One region of the Xanthomonas sp. WHRI 1810A genome, then DNA from elsewhere that is predicted to be linked to it. Evidence: riboswitches for the same ligand, from Rfam matches in the RefSeq annotation. Region 1 holds a riboswitch; each other region holds the start of a gene.

What was found. A riboswitch is a leader RNA that binds a small molecule or an ion and turns the genes downstream of it on or off. The one in region 1 is predicted to bind cobalamin.
Region 2: another riboswitch for cobalamin. It lies ahead of cobO (cob(I)yrinic acid a,c-diamide adenosyltransferase); the one in region 1 lies ahead of cobW (cobalamin biosynthesis protein CobW).
Region 3: another riboswitch for cobalamin. It lies ahead of ABQX22_RS05860 (ABC transporter substrate-binding protein); the one in region 1 lies ahead of cobW (cobalamin biosynthesis protein CobW).

The regions. Positions count from the first base shown of each region.
Region 1 covers NZ_JBEGED010000018.1:10,528-15,235, reverse strand. Annotated here, with positions in the region: gene ABQX22_RS22225 (aldehyde dehydrogenase) at 1-1,355, shown strand, start outside; gene ABQX22_RS22220 (IclR family transcriptional regulator) at 1,477-2,331, shown strand; cobalamin riboswitch at 2,599-2,814, shown strand; gene cobW (cobalamin biosynthesis protein CobW) at 2,928-4,007, shown strand; gene cobN (cobaltochelatase subunit CobN) at 4,011-4,708, shown strand, end outside.
Region 2 covers NZ_JBEGED010000004.1:203,819-208,526, forward strand. Annotated here, with positions in the region: gene ABQX22_RS08735 (cobyrinate a,c-diamide synthase) at 1-890, opposite strand, end outside; gene cobO (cob(I)yrinic acid a,c-diamide adenosyltransferase) at 901-1,512, opposite strand; cobalamin riboswitch at 1,624-1,838, opposite strand; gene ABQX22_RS08745 (PQQ-dependent sugar dehydrogenase) at 1,988-3,331, shown strand; gene ABQX22_RS08750 (C40 family peptidase) at 3,493-4,032, opposite strand; gene ABQX22_RS08755 (C40 family peptidase) at 4,131-4,708, opposite strand, start outside.
Region 3 covers NZ_JBEGED010000002.1:582,799-587,506, forward strand. Annotated here, with positions in the region: gene ABQX22_RS05845 (MFS transporter) at 1-449, opposite strand, end outside; gene ABQX22_RS05850 (TetR/AcrR family transcriptional regulator) at 561-1,205, shown strand; gene ABQX22_RS05855 (epoxide hydrolase family protein) at 1,259-2,431, shown strand; cobalamin riboswitch at 2,475-2,670, shown strand; gene ABQX22_RS05860 (ABC transporter substrate-binding protein) at 2,811-3,824, shown strand; gene ABQX22_RS05865 (FecCD family ABC transporter permease) at 3,821-4,708, shown strand, end outside.

The DNA.
Region 1 (4,708 bases):
CGGCGCCCCGCAGCGCCGCCGCCGACGTCGATGTGGCAGTGAAAGCCGCGCGCCGGGCGTTCAAATCCGGCAGCTGGTCGCGGCTCGCACCCCGGGACCGCATGGCCGTGCTGTACCGCTTCGCCCGCCTGATCGACGAAAACGCCGAGGCGTTCGCCATGCTCGACGTGCTGGACATGGGCAAGCCGATCACCGACATGCTGGAAGTCGACGTGCCGTATTCGGCGCTGTCGTTCCAGTTCTTCGCCGAAACCATCGACAAGCTGGAAGGCGCCGTCACCAGCACCACGCCCGAAGCGCTGCATTACATTCTGCGGCAGCCGCTGGGGGTGGTGGGGCTGATCGTGCCGTGGAATTACCCGCTGCTGATGGCCGCCTGGAAACTCGCCCCGGCGCTGTCCATGGGCAACTCGGTGGTGCTCAAGCCCGCCGAGCAGTCGCCGTCCAGCGCTGTTTTGCTGGCAAGCCTGTTCATGGAGGCCGGCGGGCCACCGGGGGTGTTCAACGTGGTCCAGGGCTTTGGCCATGAAGCGGGGGCGGCGCTGGCGTTGCACATGAACGTCGACAAGATCGGCTTCACCGGTTCGGTGGAGGTGGGCAAGAAGATGTTCATCTACGCCGGTCAATCGAACATGAAGCGCGTGACCACCGAATGCGGCGGCAAGAGCCCGCAGATCATCCTGGCCGACGTTGCCGACCTGGACCGCGCCGTCAGTTACGCGGTCAACGGCATTTACGCCAACCAGGGCGAGGTGTGCAACGCCGGGTCCCGGCTGCTGGTGCAGGACAGCATCTACGACGAGTTCATCGAGCGTTTCAGCGCCGTGGCCCAGGGCCGATACCTGCCCGGCGACCCCTTCGATCCGGGCACCCGCATGGGGTCGATGGTGTCGTTCGAGCAGCAGAAAAGGGTGCTGGGTTACATCGACAAGGCCAACGTCGAGGGCGGGCGGCTGGTGTTTGGCGGCGGCATTCCCAAGGGCCTGGAGCAGGGCGCCTACGTCAGTCCGACCTTGTACGCCGACATCAGCCCGGAGATGACCCTGGCCCGGGAAGAAGTGTTCGGTCCGGTGGCGGCGGCCATTCGCGTCACCGGCCTGGAGCATGCGCTGGAGATCGCCAACGATTCGATCTATGGCCTGGCGGCGTCGGTCTGGACCCAGAACATCGACAAGGCGCTGACCTTCGCCCGGGACGTGGAAGCGGGGATCGTCTGGGTCAATTGTTTTGATCACGGCGACATGACCCAGCCGTGGGGCGGGTTCAAGCAGTCGGGCAACGGGCGTGATCGCTGCCTGGAAGCGCTGACCCATTACTCCCAGACCAAATCGGTGTGGGTGCACCTGGGCGGTTGACGCTTCGGGTGCGTCCGGTACAGTCGCGGCCGTCATCAGTGATCGCGCCGTCGACGCCGCCATAGGCCCGCCATCCCGGTGACCGTCACCTATAACAACAGCCATTATTTGCGAGCGCCTCATGCCGTCAGAGCCTACGCCCCACGACACACTGCCCCCGCAAGCGAGCGACAGCGACACGCTATCGCCACAGCAGTCGCCGCTGTTCGCCAGCACCCTGGCCCGCGGGCTGGAAGTGATCATGGCGTTCCGCGCGGGCAACCCGAGCATGAATCTGCCGGAGATTGCCGCCGCCACCGGCATCACCAAAAGCGCGGCCCAGCGGTTTGCATTCACCCTGGAAACCCTGGGCTATCTGCGCAAGGATCCGCACAGCAAACGCTATCAACTGACCCCGCGGGCCTTGTCCCTGGGCTTCGGCTATTTGCAGACCGACAGCCTCATCGACCGCGCCTCGCCGTACCTGCACCAGCTCAACCGCGAATGCCACGAGAGCTGCAACCTGTCGGAGCCCGACGGCCACGAGATGGTCTTCGTCGCGCGCTTCCCCAGCCACAATCAGGTGATGATTCCCATGCCGCTGGGCCTGAGCCTGCCGATGTATTGCACCGCATCGGGCCGTGCGTACCTGTCGCGCCTGGCACCGCAGGCCTGCGCCGAGCTGCTGGACGCCATGCCTCGGCCGTCGCACACCCACGCCACCGTGACCGAACTCGATGCGCTGCTGAGCAAGATCGGCGAGGCCCGGGAGGAGGGTTACAGTGCCATCGAGGGTGAGTATTTCCTGGGTGATATCAGCCTGGCCGCGCCGATTGTCGATGCGGGCGGCATGCCGCTGGGCGCGATCAATATCTCGGTTCCGGCCAGCCGCTGGAGTTTCGAAGACGCCCGCAAGGCCTTCGCCCCAGCGCTGATCCACACCGCCCACGCGATTTCCAGCGCGGGCTGGAGTCAGCGTTCGGGCGGGTTTCGGTAGTCTGGTTTTAGGGCCGCTTCGCGGCCCATCGCAGGCAAGCCAGCTCCCACGGCCTGCGGCCAGAATCAAAAGCCTATCGTAGGCATGCCTCGCTCCAGCAAGGTTGACGGAGTTTGAGCAAATGCGCTTCTGCCGTAGGCGTGGGAGCTGGCTTGCCTGCGATCTGCCGCGCAGCGGTAGCAAAACCGGTGCACGCGGTCTGTCTGACACCCCGCCGCCATGAACGCCCCGCCATCGACCGAGCATTGACCTGACCCTGACCACTGCGTAGCCTTGCGCAGTCGAGGTTCGCCGGGCTGCTTGTCAGCCGGCGCTAAGAAGGGAATGCGGTCGATGCCGCAGCTGCCCCCGCAACTGTAAACGGTCATGTTCATTGCACAGCCACTGCGCACAGCGGGAAGGCGCGATGAATGCCTGTCGGGTTTCACTCAAACCCTCAGCGCCACCGTAAGCCAGGAGACCTGCCTCGACCGGACCTCGCGTCCACGTATTCTCACTACAACCGGGCGGGGTGATCCGGTGGCGAATCGAACGGCCAGCGGTCCTGCTGCGCGGTTCTCGTCCCTTTTGCCCGCCGTCAAGCTCAAGGGTATCCGATGAAAACGCTGGCCAAACTTCCCGTCACTATCGTCACCGGCTTCCTCGGCTCGGGCAAAACCACCTTGCTGCGGCACATGCTGGACAACGCCGAAGGGCGCCGCATCGCGGTGATCGTCAACGAGTTCGGCGAGCTGGGCATCGACGGCGACCTGCTCAAGCAATGCACCATCGGCTGCACCGAAGAAGAAGCCAACGGCCGGGTCTACGAACTGGCCAACGGCTGCCTGTGCTGCACGGTCCAGGAAGAATTCTTCCCGGTAATGCGTGAACTGGTGGCCCGTCGCGGCGACCTCGATCACATCCTCATCGAAACCAGTGGCCTGGCGCTGCCCAAGCCGTTGGTGCAGGCCTTCCAATGGCCGGAAATCCGTAACGCCTGCACCGTCGACGCGGTGATCACCGTGGTCGACAGCCCGGCGGTACTGGCCGGCACCTTCGCCGCGTTCCCCGATCAGGTCGATGCCCAGCGCAAACTCGACCCGAACCTGGACCACGAATCCCCGCTGCACGAACTGTTCGCCGACCAGTTGGCCAGCGCCGACCTGGTGATCCTCAATAAAGCCGACATGCTCGACGCCGAATCACTGGCCGCCGTGCGCACTGAAGTGGCCGAAGAGCTGCCGCCGGCGGTGAAGGTCATCGAGGCCAGCAACGGCCAGCTGCCCATCAGCGTCCTGCTGGGGCTGGGCGCCGAGTCCGAGCTGCACATTGACAGCCGCAAGACCCATCACGATCACCACGAAGGCGGCGACCCTGACGACCACGATCATGATGCGTTCGATTCCATTTCCATCACCTTGCCCCAGGCCGATGAACGCCTGTTGCTGGACGCGTTGACCCAGGCAGTCGTGCAGCACGGCATTCTACGGGTCAAGGGCTTCGCGGCGATTCCCGGCAAACCCATGCGCCTGCTGGTGCAGGGCGTCGGCACGCGCTTCGATAAACACTTCGACCGCGCCTGGAAAGCCGATGAACAGCGCGTCACCCATCTGGTGCTGATCGGTCAGGAACTGGATGCCACGGTGCTGGAAACCCAGTTGCGCGCGGCGCTCACGCCGGTGGCGGTGGAAGGCTAAGGCATGCACCTGCTCAGAACCCAGCCCGGCGGCTTCGTCCCGGACGACAGCATCGCTGACCTGGGGCAAACCCCCGCCGAGCTGGTGATTCTGTGCAGCGGTGACTCGAATCTGGCCCTGCTCGCCGAAACCGCGCAGCAGCTGCCGGACGACTACCCGAGCCTGCGGCTGGCCAACCCGATGCAGGTGCAGAATCACGCCTCTGTCGACCTGTACGTGGACGAGGTGCTGCGCCACGCCAAGGTCATCCTGATTTCCCTGCACGGCGGCATCGGCTACTGGCGGTATGGCGTCGAGCGCTTGGTTGAGCTGGCGGCCAAAGGCGTGAAGCTCATCCTCGTGCCCGGCTGCGATCGGCCGGACCCCGAGCTGAGCGACCTGAGCACCGAATCCGCCGATGACCGCGAGCGGCTCTGGCATTACCTGCGTCAGGGCGGGAAGCACAACGCGCTGTCGCTGTTTCACTTCATGGCCACGCGCTGGCTGGGCGGTGACTATCCCTGGACCGAGCCACAGACGCTGCCGCGCACGGTCATTTACCACCCGCAGAACGCCAACGCTGACCTGGCTCGCTGGCAGGCTGACTGGCGCGCGGATCAGCCAGTCGCCGCCGTGCTGTTCTATCGCTCCCACCTGCAAGCCGCCAACACCGGTTTTATCGACGTGTTCTGCCAGCGGCTGCTGGCTCAGGGCCTGAATCC
Region 2 (4,708 bases), on a different contig from region 1:
GCCACGTGGTGCAGCTCGGGGTAGCCACCCGGCAGATACAGGCTGTCGGCATCCGGCAAGCGTTGATCGCGAATGGGCGAGAAAAACAACAACTCGGCGCCCATGGCCCGCAGCAGGTCGAGGCTGGCGCCGTACATGAACGCAAAGGCCTCGTCGTGGGCGATGGCGATGCGCACGCCTTCGAGCAAGCGTTCTGCGGCCACGAACTCAGGGGCTTCGAAGGTAACGGCGGGCGGCAACGCGACTTCGCAGGTGCTGGCCAGGGCATTAGCCGCCGAGTCGAGGCGCACATCGAGATCGTTCAATTCGCTGGCTTGCACCAGACCCAGATGGCGGCTCGGCAGTTCGATACCGGTTTCCCGGGACAACGCGCCGTACCAGCGCAGGCCTTCGGTAAGGCTGCCCTCCAATAGTTGCGCGTGACGTACGGTGCCGACCCGGTTGGCCAGCACGCCGGCAAACGGCAGATCCGGCTGATAGCGCGCCAGGCCCAACGCCAGCGCGCCGAAGGTCTGGGCCATGGCCGTGCCGTCGATAACGCCCAGCACCGGCACGCCGAAACGTCGGGCAAGGTCCGCGCTGGACGGCGTGCCGTCGAACAGCCCCATCACGCCCTCGATCAGAATCAGGTCAGCGTCCGCGGCGGCTTCCCACAACAGGCGTCGGCTTTCGTCCTCGCCCACCATCCACATGTCCAGCTGGTAAACCGGGTTGCCGCTGGCGCGTTCGAGGATCATCGGGTCAAGAAAATCCGGACCGCATTTGAACACACGGACCTTACGCCCCTGATTGCGGTGCAAACGGGCGAGCGCGGCGGTCACCGTGGTCTTGCCCTGCCCGGAGGCAGGCGCGGCAATCAGTACCGCCGGGCAGTGCCTGGCCTGACTCATGAACACTCACTCACAGTTCAATACCCTTCTGCGCGCGAATGCCGGACTGGAACGCGTGCTTGACCACGCTGATGTCCGACACCGTGTCCGACAGGTCGATCAGTTCCTGCTTGGCGCCACGGCCGGTGACCACCACGTGCTGCATCGGCGGACGCGCCTGCAGGTCGGCAAGCACTTGCTCCAGATCCAGGTAGCCGTGCTTGAGGGCGATGTTGAGTTCGTCGAGGATCACCAGGCCGATACCGGGGTCACGCAGCATGTCCTGGGTCACGCCCCACGCGGATTCGGCGGCGGCGATGTCGCGCTGGCGATCCTGGGTTTCCCAGGTAAAGCCCTCGCCCATGACGTGATAACGCACTTGCTCGGGGAAGCGGCGGAAAAACAGCTCCTCGCCGGTGCTGTTGCGGCCCTTGATGAACTGCACCACGCCGCACTGCATGCCGTGGCCCATGGCGCGGGCGAGCATGCCGAACGCCGAACTGCTTTTGCCTTTGCCGTTGCCGGTCAGCACCAGCAGCAGCCCGCATTCATTGGGGGCGCTGGCAATGCGCTCATCCATCACGGCCTTTTTGCGCAGCATCCGCGCCAGGTGGCGTTCGTCACGTTCGGGGGTTTCGCTCATCTCAGCTCTCCGCTTGAGGGCAGGTAAAACGCAGACGGAGCGCACGAGCAGGCACTGGCAACACGGCGCCCTTCAAGGCGGACCGCGGCGCAGAGCATCGCCCTCCGTGATGCTGTGGAATTGGATCAGGCCGGTCTCCGGACTCATGAGCGATACGTCGGGCCATGCGCCTTCCCATGCTCAGTGAGCACAGTGGCATCGTGCGTGGCTTTTTCTCATTTACCGTTGCGGAGGCAGCGCCGGGATCGAATTCAACGTTCTCACCGGCTTCCCTGTTTCACCCTGTCGAGACTGGTCCGAAGGGCACCTGAAACAAGGGGCGAAGGGTAGAGGGTTGAGGTATGAGCGTCAATCGACGCTGCGCCTGATCCGCGCATCCAGCCCGCACTTGGCCTATCGGTTGAAACTAAGCGGCGTAAGGTGTCTCTACCTAGGTACATAAAAATACCAACTGCCTACGAAATGGAGATCGACGATGTTCAAGCTCAGACCTCAAGTTGCTTTGGTTCTGCTGGTCGCCGGGGGCCTTGCCGCCTGCGGCGAATCCTCGAAACTGCAGGTCAGTGACGGCATGGGGACCTCCCCCAAGCTACCTGAACCCAACAAGACCCTGATCCCGACCGTGAACATCGCCCCTGCCGTGGGCTGGGCCGCCGGCGCCAAACCCACTGCCGCGCCGGGCACCCAGGTCGCCGCCTTCGCTGAAGGCCTGGACCACCCGCGCTGGCTGTACGTGCTGCCCAACGGTGACGTGCTGGTGGCCGAAACCAATTCCCCGCCCAAGCCCGATGATGGCAAAGGCATTCGCGGCTGGGTCATGGAAAAAGTCATGGGCCGTGCCGGTGCCGGCGTTCCCAGCCCGAACCGCATCACCCTGCTGCGCGACAAGGACCACGACGGTGTCGCTGAAACCCGCACGGTGTTTCTGCAAAACCTCAACTCGCCGTTCGGCATGGCGCTGGTGGGCAACAAGTTTTATGTGGCCGACACCGACCGCCTGATCAGCTTCAACTACGAGTCCGGCCAGACGTCCATCAGCGGCCAGCCCACCAAGGTTGTCGATCTGCCGGGTGGCACGCTCAACCATCACTGGACCAAGAACGTCATCGCCAGCAAGGACGGGACCAAGCTCTACGTCACCGTCGGTTCCAACAGTAACGTCGGCGAGAACGGCCTGGACAAGGAAGAAGGCCGCGCGGCGATTTGGGAAGTGGACCCGGCCACCGGCTCGCACCGGATTTTTGCCTCGGGCCTGCGCAATCCCAACGGGATGGCGTGGGAACCGAACACCGGCGCGTTGTGGACGGCCGTCAACGAGCGTGACGAGATTGGCAGCGATCTGGTCCCCGATTACGTGACGTCCGTGAAGGACGGTGCTTTCTATGGCTGGCCGTTCAGCTATTACGGCCAGCACGTGGACGTGCGCGTGACGCCACAAAATCCAGACCTGGTGGCCAAGGCCATCGCCCCGGATTTCGCCGTGGGTCCGCACACCGCCTCCCTGGGCCTGACGTTTGCTGACGGGAAAACCCTGCCGGCGCCGTTCACCGAAGGGCTGTTCATCGGTCAGCACGGCTCGTGGAACCGCAAACCGTACAGTGGCTACAAAGTGTTGTTCGTACCGTTCAAGAATGGCAAGCCGAGCGGCACACCGGTTGATCTGCTGACAGGCTTCCTGAGTTCGGACGAAAAAGCCCAGGGCCGCCCGGTCGGCGTGATCAACGACAACAACGGTGGTCTGCTGGTGGCGGATGATGTGGGGAACAAGATCTGGCGGGTGACGGCGGCGAAGACTGCGCAGGCAGCGGTCAAGCCGTAACTCGTTGAAGGGATCGTTCCCACGCTCTGCGTGGGAATGCATCTGCGGACGCTCCGCGTCCCATGACGCGGAGCGTCATCAACGGCGTTCCCACGCAGAGCATGGGAACGATCAATATGATCGCGAGCAAGCTCCCTCCCACTGCCCGACTGCCGCCGAGGCTACTGCCGCGCCAGGCTCGAAGGCTGGATCACACGCTTGGCGTTGAGCCAGGCTTTCTGCCAATAGGGTTTGTCCAGGCTGTCGAGCTTGACCGTGCCGCCGGTGGCCGGCGCATGCACGAACCGCCCTTCCCCCACGTAAATCCCCGCGTGACTGACATTGGAGCCACCGCCGGTGGCGAAGAACACCAGATCGCCGGTCTGCAACTGGCTGCGATTGATGTTCGGGCCACGCAACGTAATCATTTCGCGGGTCGAACGCGGCAAACTGATGCCCGTCGCGTTGCGGTAGACGTACGCAATCAAGCCACTGCAATCAAAACCGGAATCAGGGGTATTGCCGCCCCAGCGATAGGGCGTGCCCACCAGCCCGATAGCGCGGACCAGCACGTCATCAGCCATCGGCGAAGGAAAATCGGAGGGAACGGAAACCACAACAGGCCGGGGAGCAACCCGTTTAGGCGCAGGCGGCGGATTGCTGGCGCATGCAGCCAGCAACGCAGCCAAAGAAATGACAATCAGGCGTACCGTAAACGACATAAACACAACAACCTGTGACGGGATGCGGCCTAAGTCCCTGCCAACGCCGGGACCCGGAAATGCGCATGAGCCCGGGTTTCCCCGCCATGCGCCCGGTATTAACGGTGTTGGCGCTTGAGTGTAGTCGAGGTCATCGCGGTCGTGGTGGTAGGCCCCTGAGCAGGTGCCATGGCCAGCGCGCGCTTGGCTTCGATGAACGTTCTGGACCAGTACGCATCGTCCAGGCTGTCTACCCGGACACCGCCACTGCGCCGGCTGCTGGAGTGGATGAACTGGTCATCACCCAGGTAAATGCCGGCGTGACTGACCCGACCCCGGCCGGCGGTGCTGAAGAACAGCAGATCGCCCGGCTTGAGATCGTTGCGTTTGATCAGTGGCGCATCGACGTTGATCATTTCGCGCGTGGAACGCGGCAGGCTCATGCCAGCCTCTTCGCGAAAGAGGTAACCGATAAAGCCGCTGCAATCAAAGCCTGAAGAAGTCGAGGTGCCACCGAAACGGTAGCGGGTGCCGATCAAGGATTTGCCGCGTTCGAGGATGCTGTCGGCCAAGGCCGGCAAACGGTACGGTTTGCTGTCGGCAAACTGGGCGAGTTCATCTTCGGTTGCGATTTCGTCTTGCAGCACGGAGGCGTAATCGGCGCGTTGAACGGCGGATTGCGCAGTGATCGAATTCT
Region 3 (4,708 bases), on a different contig from region 1:
GCGATGGGTGTTCCCACCATCGCCACGGCCAGTGCGCGCCCCTGCAAACGAGGCGTCACCATGCGCCGCGCGTACCCGGCGATCAGGCTCCAGGCCAGCCCTGCCGACACGCCGGCGAAGAACCGCGCAACCAGCGTCACCCCGTAGTGGGACGACAACGCGGTGATGGAATTGAAGACCAGAAAGCCGACGATCGTCGTCAGCAGGACGGTCCGGCGGCGCCAGCTCTGTGTAGCAATGGTCAACGGGATGGCGGCCAGCAATGAACCCAGCGCGTAGACCGTCACCATCTGCCCCGCCAACGACGGCGAGATGGCCAGCCCGTTGCTGATCTCCGGCAGCAAACCGGCCGGCAAGGTCTCCGTGACGATGCAAATGAAGCCGGTCATTGCCAGCGCCAACAAGGCCCCCAGCGGAAGCGTTTCTGCCTGCTGTTCATCGGTGGTCATTCGAATTCCTCCCATTAATATAACGATCGATATAAATATAGGGAGGGGTCACCGGGTAGTCAATCATTTATGTATCGACTAGTATCTATATGACTCAGAGGAGGCTTTTCCATGGCACAGATGGGACGTCCGCGCAGCTTCGACCGTGACGTGGCAATTGATCAGGCACTGCATTTGTTCTGGGAGCATGGCTTCGACGCGACCTCGCTCAGCCAGCTCAAGGCCCACATCGGCGGCGGTATCACAGCACCCAGCTTTTACGCGGCGTTTGGCTCTAAGCAGGCGCTGTTCGTTGAAGTGATGGAGCGGTATCTGAAGACCCACGGCCGGGTCACCGACAGCCTGTTCGACAGCAGCCTGCCGCCACGGGAAGCCATCGAACGCACGCTCCGGCGCTCGGCGAAGATGCAGTGGGAGGCCGGCCATCCCAAGGGCTGCCTGGTGGCGCTGGGTTTCTTGAGCGCCTGCACCGAGGAGAGCAAAGCGATCTCCGCGCCGCTCGCGCAGGCCCGGGCCGATAACCGGGCCGGTATCCTGGCCTGTGTCGAGCGCGCCGTTGCCGCCGGGGAACTGCCGACCACCGTGATGCCCGACGCGTTGGCCAGCGTGTACGACAGTTTCATGCTGGGGATGTCGGTGTTGGCCCGGGACGGCGTGGCTTTCGAGCAGATCGACCAGGCAGTGACGCAGCTCATGGGTTTATGGGATGCGTTGCGTGTCACCGGCCCACTGTCGGTGGAAAGTCAGCAAACCTGACTGCCAGACGTTACTGCCGACCCTACCCTCTTTCCTCCCACCAGGTAGCTGACATGGCCATCCGTCCTTTCACGCTGTCCGTACCTTCCGAGCAACTGGACGACCTTCATCGGCGCCTGCTTGCGACGCGTCTGCCCGACACGCTGACCAGCGACAGCTGGAATGACGGCACCGCCGCGGTGTTCCTTCAGCGGCTGCTGAGTTACTGGACCGATGAATTTGACTGGCGTGCCCAGGAGCAGCGCATCAATCAGCTGCCGCAGTTCATGGCAGAGATCGACGGCCAGGCGATTCACTTCGTGCACCAGCGCGGGGTCGGGCCCAGACCGATGCCGCTGATCCTGACCCATGGCTGGCCGGGCTCGTTCCTGGAGATGGAAGACATCCTCCCGCGCCTGACGGATCCGGCGAAATATGGCGGTGACGCAGCCGATGCATTTGATGTGGTTGTGCCGTCCCTGCCGGGCTACGGCTGCTCCCCCGCCCCGACCGGCGCCGGGACCAGTACGCAGCAGATCGCTGACCTCTGGGCAGCGCTGATGGGCGAGCTGGGCTACGACCGGTTTGGCGCCCAGGGCGGGGACATCGGTGCCGGCGTGTCCATGTGGCTCGCCCGCCGCCACAGCGCCCGCATGATCGGCGCCCACCTCAATTTCATCCCCGGCAGTTTCAGGCCGCCCCTGGGGGACGACCAACAACCGTTAAGCGAGCAGGAACAGGACTTCCTCAATCGCGGCAGTCAATTTTCGGCCAGCGAAGGTGCCTACGCCGCGCTGCACGCCACCAAACCCCAGACCCTGGCGTTCGCCCTTTCCGACTCCCCGGCAGGCCTTGCGGCGTGGATCGTCGAGAAATTCCAGGCGTGGGTGGATCACTCCGGCAACCTGGAACAGGTGGTGCCGTTCGACACGCTGCTCAGCGACATTTCGCTGTACTGGTTCAGTGGCAACATTCAGGCGAGCCTGCGGCTGTACAAGGAAAACCGCCTGAACCCGCTGGTGTTCCCGGCCAATGAGCGCGTACAGACCCCCTTGGGCGTGGCGGTCTTTCCCAAGGAGCTGCCGATGCCCCCACGCAGTTGGGTGGAGCGCGTGTTCAATGTGCAGCGTTGGGAACACCTGCCGCGCGGCGGTCATTTCGCGGCGCTGGAGCAGCCCGATTTGCTGGCCGAGGAGATTCGACGCTTTTTCAGGCCGCTGCGGGATCAGGCGCCGCAGGCTCGATGAATCCCCAGACACGGCTGCAAGAATGGTGAAACACACTGCGATCGACTACCATGCCGGCGCCGGTTTCCACATGGGATTAATAGGGAATCCGTGATGCCTTGCGCGGCATCAAACGGAACTGCCCCCGCAACTGTAGGTGCTGAGCCTGCTCCTGAACTGCCACTGGAATCGCTTCCGGGAAGGCCGGAGCCAGGCGACGACGCACCAGTCAGGAGACCTGCCGGCCAAGCAAATCACTAACCGGCGGGGTGTCCGGGAAGGACATCCTTGCGCCGTGTGTCACCTCAGTGACCGGCACTTCTCTGCCGTTGACGGCAGCGTTCGATGATGTGTTTCCGGTCCGTACCCCTGCCCTGTACGGTCGACCGGAGATTGCGTCATGTTGTTGCCCCGCCTTGTCACCCTGGCCTGCACACTGGGCCTGTCCACCCTCGCCCACGCCGCGCCGACTCACTATCCCCTGACGGTCGAGAACTGCGGCAGCACGCTGACTTTCCAGCAGGCGCCGACCCGCGCCGTGACCATCGGCCAGGCCGGCACAGAAATGCTCTACGCCATGGGCTTGAGCGACAAGGTGGTGGGCACCTCGCTGTGGTTCAACGACGTGCTGGCCACGTACAAGACCGAGAACGACAAGATCCCGCGGCTGGCCGACAACGAACCGAGTTTCGAGTCGGTGATCGGGCAGCGTCCGGGGCTGGTGGCGGTGGAACTGGAGTGGATGGTGGGCCCGCAAGGCGTGGTCGGCACCCGGGAGCAGTTTCACGAACTGAAGATCCCGACCTACCTGATGCCTTCCGACTGCGAAGCCAAGGACAATCGGGTCGGTGCCGACGGCACGCGGCTGGAGGCGTTCCGCGTCGACAGCATTTACAAAAGCATCAGCCAGCTGGCCGAGATTTTCGATGTGCAGGACCGAGGCCAGCAACTGAACGCGGCACTCAAAGCCAGCATGGCCAAGTCCATCGCCACGGCGAAAACCAACGATTTGAAGCAGACCAGCGCGCTGTTCTGGTTCTCCAGTGCCAGCCTGGACATCGACCCCTATGTCGCCGGGCACAAGGGCATTCCGGACTTCATGCTCAACACCCTTGGCGTGCGTAACGTGGTGCAGTCCGACGAGGAATGGCCGACCGTGGGCTGGGAAACCATCGCCAAGGCCAACCCGACCTTCCTGATCATTGCGCGCATGGACCGCCGCCGCTTCCCGGCCGATGACTACCAGAAGAAGCTGGCATTCCTGCGCAGCGACCCCGTGACCCGCAACATGGACGCGGTCAAACAAAACCGCATCATCATCCTCGACGCCATGGCCATGCAGGCCAGCCTGAGAATGTTCGACGGCCTCGAAACCCTGGCAGCGGCCCTTAACGACTACGACCTGCCGAAATGACCGGGACCCTGACTCGTACGCTGCTGGCGTTGCTGATCCTGCTGCTGGCCGTGATCGCCGGTGTCGCCATCGGTGAAACCCGCATCGACCCTCAGGTCGTGCTCCAGGTGCTGGCCAACAAGCTATGGGCGGCGGGTTATGTGCTCGACCCCATCGACGAAGGCATCGTCTGGAATTACCGCCTGACCCGCGCCCTGGTGGCGGCGGCCTGCGGTGCAGGGCTGGCCACCTGCGGCGTGATCCTGCAATCGCTGCTGCGCAACCCGCTGGCCGATCCCTATCTGCTGGGAATTTCCGCCGGGGCGTCCACCGGCGCGGTGATGGTCGCGTTGCTGGGCCTGGGGGCGGGGCTGATTTCGCTGTCGGTGGGCGCCTTTGCCGGGGCGGTGGCGGCCTTCGCCGTGGTGGTCCTGCTGGCGCGCGCCAGTCAGTCACCCGGTGGCAACGGCCAGATCATTCTGGCGGGGATTGCCGGCTCGCAGCTGTTCAATGCGCTGACGGCGTTTCTCATCACCAAATCGGCCAGCTCCGAACAGGCCCGCGGCATCATGTTCTGGCTGCTGGGCAATCTCAGCGGCGTGCGCTGGCCGTCGGTGTGGCTGGCGGTGCCGGTGGCATTGGCGGGGCTGGCGGTGTGTCTCTGGCATCGGCGGGCGCTGGATGCCTTCACCTTCGGCGCCGACTCGGCCGCCTCCCTTGGCATTCCGGTGCGGCGCGTGCAATTTCTGCTGATCAGCTGCGCCGCCCTGGTCACCGCGGTGATGGTATCGATCGTCGGCTCTATCGGTTTCGTCGGGCTGGTCATTCCCCATGCCGTGCGATTGCTGCTGGGCACCCGGCACACACGGCTGCTCCCGGCCAGCGCACTGGGCGGTGCGGTGTTC